Regions from separate parts of the Pseudomonas sp. NY15354 genome, predicted to be linked through region 1. Evidence: predicted binding sites of a transcription regulator. Region 1 holds the regulator's gene; the other holds the start of a gene.
The links. Region 1 encodes FliA, which starts transcription of late flagellar genes. Its sites were predicted from a motif close to CTAAAGTTTNNNNNNNNNNNGCCGNTAA; they were not measured.
Positions count from the first base shown of each region.

Region 2: ACNFCH_RS16615 (methyl-accepting chemotaxis protein) is a predicted target of FliA. The motif match lies at 1,421-1,448, and genes of this name have one in related genera.

Region 1 covers NZ_JBLUPV010000006.1:104,571-106,969, forward strand. The annotation lists gene flhF (flagellar biosynthesis protein FlhF) at 1-99, shown strand, start outside; gene fleN (flagellar synthesis regulator FleN) at 188-1,021, shown strand; gene fliA (RNA polymerase sigma factor FliA) at 1,018-1,758, shown strand; gene ACNFCH_RS08595 (chemotaxis response regulator CheY) at 1,863-2,237, shown strand; gene ACNFCH_RS08600 (protein phosphatase CheZ) at 2,256-2,399, shown strand, end outside.
Region 2 covers NZ_JBLUPV010000017.1:23,646-26,044, forward strand. The annotation lists gene ACNFCH_RS16615 (methyl-accepting chemotaxis protein) at 1-1,275, opposite strand, end outside; gene ACNFCH_RS16620 (undecaprenyl-diphosphate phosphatase) at 1,576-2,399, shown strand, end outside.

The DNA of each region.
Region 1 (2,399 bases):
CGTGCGGTCAGTGTGCAGATGCAGGACGAGCCCAGCGAAGAGGCGATGGCCGACATGTTCGCTGATCTCTACCACAACCCAGGCAAGCGTGCGGGTTGACGAATGGACAGCGCAAAGTACCTACATCAGGGGCGCCGGGTTCGGCGCCTCATGTGGCCTGGGCCCCGAGACAAGGTAAAGAACAAACATGGGTAGCATGCATCCCGTACAGGTGATCGCCGTGACCGGCGGTAAAGGTGGCGTGGGCAAGACCAACGTTTCAGTGAACCTGTCCCTGGCGCTGGCCGAACTCGGCCGCCGGGTCATGTTGCTGGACGCCGACCTGGGCCTGGCCAACGTCGACGTCCTGCTGGGGCTTTCGCCCAAGCGTACCCTGGCCGATGTCATCGAAGGGCGCTGCGAGCTGCGCGATGTGCTGCTGCAGGGGCCGGGTGGTGTGCGCATCGTGCCGGCCGCCTCCGGCACCCAGAACATGGTGCACTTGGCGCCGGCCCAGCATGCCGGGCTGATCCAGGCCTTCAGCGAGATCGGCGACAACCTCGATGTGCTGGTGATCGATACCGCCGCGGGGATCGGGGACTCGGTGGTGAGCTTCGTGCGCGCCGCGCAGGAAGTGCTGCTGGTGGTCTGCGACGAGCCGACCTCGATCACCGACGCCTACGCCTTGATCAAGCTGCTCAACCGCGACTACGGCATGAACCGCTTCCGGGTCCTGGCCAACATGGCGCAGAGCCCGCAGGAAGGACGCAACCTGTTTGCCAAGTTGACCAAGGTCACGGATCGCTTCCTGGACGTCGCCCTACAATACGTCGGTGCCGTGCCTTACGACGAATGTGTGCGCAAGGCGGTGCAGAAGCAGCGGGCGGTCTACGAGGCCTTCCCTCGATCCAAGTGTGCGCTGGCGTTCAAGGCCATCGCGCAGAAGGTCGACAGCTGGCCGCTGCCTGCCAACCCGCGCGGGCATCTGGAGTTTTTCGTCGAGCGTCTGGTGCAGCCTACCAGCGCAGGACCGGTACTATGAATGCGAGCGGTTTCAAGATGTACAGCCGGGCGGCGCGCGATGCCCAGTACGAACTGGTCGAACGTTATGCCCCGTTGGTCAAGCGCATCGCCTACCACCTGCTGGCGCGCCTGCCGGCCAACGTGCAGGTCGAGGACCTGATCCAGGCGGGCATGATCGGCCTGCTGGAAGTGGCCAATAAATACGATGCCAGCAAGGGCGCGAGCTTCGAAACCTATGCCGGCATCCGCATTCGCGGAGCCATGCTCGACGAGGTGCGCAAGGGGGATTGGGCACCGCGCTCGGTACACCGCAATACCCGCATGGTCAGCGACGCGATACGCGCCGTGGAGGCCAGAACCGGTCGCGACGCTAAAGATCATGAAGTTGCTGCCGAACTCCAATTGAGTCTCGATGATTATTACGGGATTCTGAACGACACCCTGGGCAGTCGCCTGTTCAGCTTCGACGACCTCCTGCAGGACGGCGAGCACGAAGGGCTGCATGAGGATGGCGCCAGTGGCCAGCTGGAACCCTCGCGGGATCTGGAAGACGAGCGCTTCCAGGCCGCGTTGACCGAGGCCATCGCCAACTTGCCGGAGCGTGAGCGTCTGGTGCTGGCGCTGTACTACGACGAGGAGCTGAACCTCAAGGAAATCGGTGAGGTGCTTGGGGTCAGCGAGTCGCGTGTCAGCCAGTTGCACAGCCAGTGCGCCGCGCGCCTGCGCAGCCGTCTCGGGGAATGGCGGGCACGTTGAGCCAGGGTTCGCCACCGTCGTTGGATGTTGTACCGAATTGATTGAATGCGCGTCCGGGGGCCGGGCGCGTTTAAGACTGCTTGGAGGTCTAATTGAACAAAGACATGAAAATCCTCATCGTTGACGACTTTTCGACGATGCGGCGGATCATCAAGAACCTGTTGCGTGACCTGGGCTTCACCAACACCGAGGAGGCCGATGACGGCACCACGGCGTTGCCGATGCTGGAAAACGGCCACTACGACTTCCTCGTGACCGACTGGAACATGCCTGGCATGTCTGGCATCGACCTGCTGCGCAAGGTCCGTGCCCATGATCGCCTCAAGGGCATGCCGGTGCTGATGGTGACCGCAGAAGCCAAGCGCGACCAGATCATCGAAGCGGCCCAGGCCGGGGTCAACGGCTATGTGGTCAAGCCTTTCACCGCCCAGGTGCTCAAGGAGAAGATCGAGAAGATCTTCGAACGCGTCAACGGCTGAGTCACGTCAGGGGGCGCCATGGAGCAAATGAACACATCGTTGGGGGAGTTCGAGTCGACCCTGAAGAAACATGCCCAGGAACTGGTCGAGAGCCTCGAGCACGGCCGGTTCGGCGAGGCGGTGCAGCTGATCCATCAGCTGAACCAGACCCGTGACCGTGGC
Region 2 (2,399 bases), on a different contig from region 1:
CTGGGCCGTGCGCTGAGCCAGCAGCCGCACTTCGTCGGCGACCACGGCAAAGCCACGGCCCTGTTCACCGGCACGGGCGGCCTCGATGGCGGCATTGAGGGCGAGCAGGTTGGTCTGCTCGGCGATCGAGCGGATCACTTCCAGCACCCCGCCGATCCGCGTGCTGTGCCCCGCTAGCTCGCGGATCACCTGCACCGCCTGGTCGATGGTGCTGGACAGCCGGTCGATCTGCTGCAGGCTGCCATGGATGGCCTGCTGCCCATGATCGACCTGCACCTGTGCTGCGTGCATCTCGTTGGCGGCTTGTTCGGCGGTCTTGGCCACGTCCTGAACCGCGTAGGTGACCTCGTTGACAGCCGTGGCCACCTGGTCCATCTGCAGCGACTGCTGGATGCTGCGCGCCTGGGCCTGGCCTGCGTTGTCGCCGACGTGGCTGGCGGACTGGGCCAGCGCATGGGCAGCGCCTTGCAGTTGGCCGACCACTCCCTGCAGCTTGCCGTTGAAGCGATTGAAGTGCTCGCCCAGGTGCGTGAGCTCGTCACGGCCATGGGTATCCAGGCGCCGGGTCAGGTCGCTTTCACCGCTGGCGATGTTGCCCATGGCTTGCACGGCGTCCTGCAACGGGCGAGCAATGCTGCGGGCGATCAACAGCACCAGCAGGGCCATCAGCACGGCGATGCCCAGGCCGAGCAGGGAGGCATCGCGCACCTGGCGGGCGAACTCGGCCTGAACGTCGTCGATATAGACGCCTGAGCCGATGATCCAGCCCCAGGGCTTGAACAGTTGGATGTAGGAGGTCTTGGCCACCGGCTCGCTGGCGCCGGGTTTGGGCCAGCGGTAGTCGACCGAGCCTGCGCCCTGGCTGCGGGCGAGGGCGACCATCTCATTGAACACGGCAAAGCCGTCGGGGTCGCGGATGGCGGAAAGGTCCTGGCCATCGAGCTTGGGGTTGGCCGGATGCATGATCATCTTCGGCCCCAGATCGTTGATCCAGAAATAGTCGTCCTTGTCGTAGCGCAGCCCCCGCACCACCTGCAGCGCTTGCTGTTGGGCCGCCTCGCGACTGAGTGTGCCAGCAGCTTCCAGGCCTTGGTAATAGGACAGCACCCCGGCGGCAGTCTGCACCACGTGCTGGGTCTTCTGCGCCTTGGCCAGGTACAGGTCACCATGAAGCTGGCGCAGCATCAGCAGGCCCAGGATCACCAGCATGGCCATCGCCACCAGCAGGATCAGCGACAGGCGTCGACTGATCGACATCGACCTCAAGGTCTTCATGAAAGGTACTCCCGCATTTTTCTTGTTATCAGGCGCATCCAAGCATGCTTTGCCCATCGCGACACACTCGACCAAGGGCTAAGTGCCGCGGCAGGCGTTTCGTGTCGCATACCGCGCGAGCCAATTGACAGGCAGCTCTGATAGGATCTCGGCCGCGCAAGATGAAACCTTTAGGTGTCAGGCTCTTTTCCACTGGAAAGCGGGCCGGCAGTCGCTGTAAAACAGCCGGGCCTTTCGCGGCAATCACATGCAAATCAAGTACAAGGGGCCAGCCAGGAGCTGTGCTCCATCGGGGGAATAATGGATTTTTGGAGTGCCTTGCAGGCAATCATCTTAGGCGTGGTGGAAGGGTTGACGGAGTTCCTGCCGATCTCCAGCACGGGGCACCAGATCATCGTCGCCGACCTGATTGACTTCGGTGGCGAGCGGGCCATGGCGTTCAACATCATCATCCAGCTCGGCGCGATCCTGGCCGTGGTCTGGGAGTTTCGCCGCAAGATCTTCGATGTGGTGCTTGGGTTGCAGAGCCAGCCCCAGGCGCGTCGCTTCACCGCCAACCTGCTGATCGCCTTCTTCCCGGCGGTGGTGCTCGGCGTGCTGTTCGCCGACCTGATCCACGAATACCTGTTCAACCCGATCACCGTGGCCGCAGCCTTGGTGGTTGGCGGGGTGATCATGCTCTGGGCGGAGCGGCGCGATCACCGCATCGAGGTCGACCATGTCGATGACATGCGCTGGAGCCACGCCCTGAAGATCGGCCTGGTCCAGTGCCTGGCGATGATTCCGGGGACTTCGCGTTCGGGCTCGACCATCATCGGCGGCTTGCTGTTTGGCCTGTCGCGAAAGGCCGCGACCGAGTTCTCGTTCTTCCTGGCCATGCCGACCATGGTCGGCGCGGCGGTCTACTCGGGCTACAAGTACCGTGACCTGTTCCAGCCCGGCGATCTGCCGGTGTTCGCCATTGGTTTCGTGGTGTCGTTCATCTTCGCCATGATCGCTGTACGGGGCCTGCTGAAGTTCATCGCCAACCACAGCTATGCGGCATTTGCCTGGTACCGCATCGTTTTCGGTTTGTTGATCCTGGCGACCTGGCAGTTTGGCTGGGTCAACTGGGCCATGGCGCA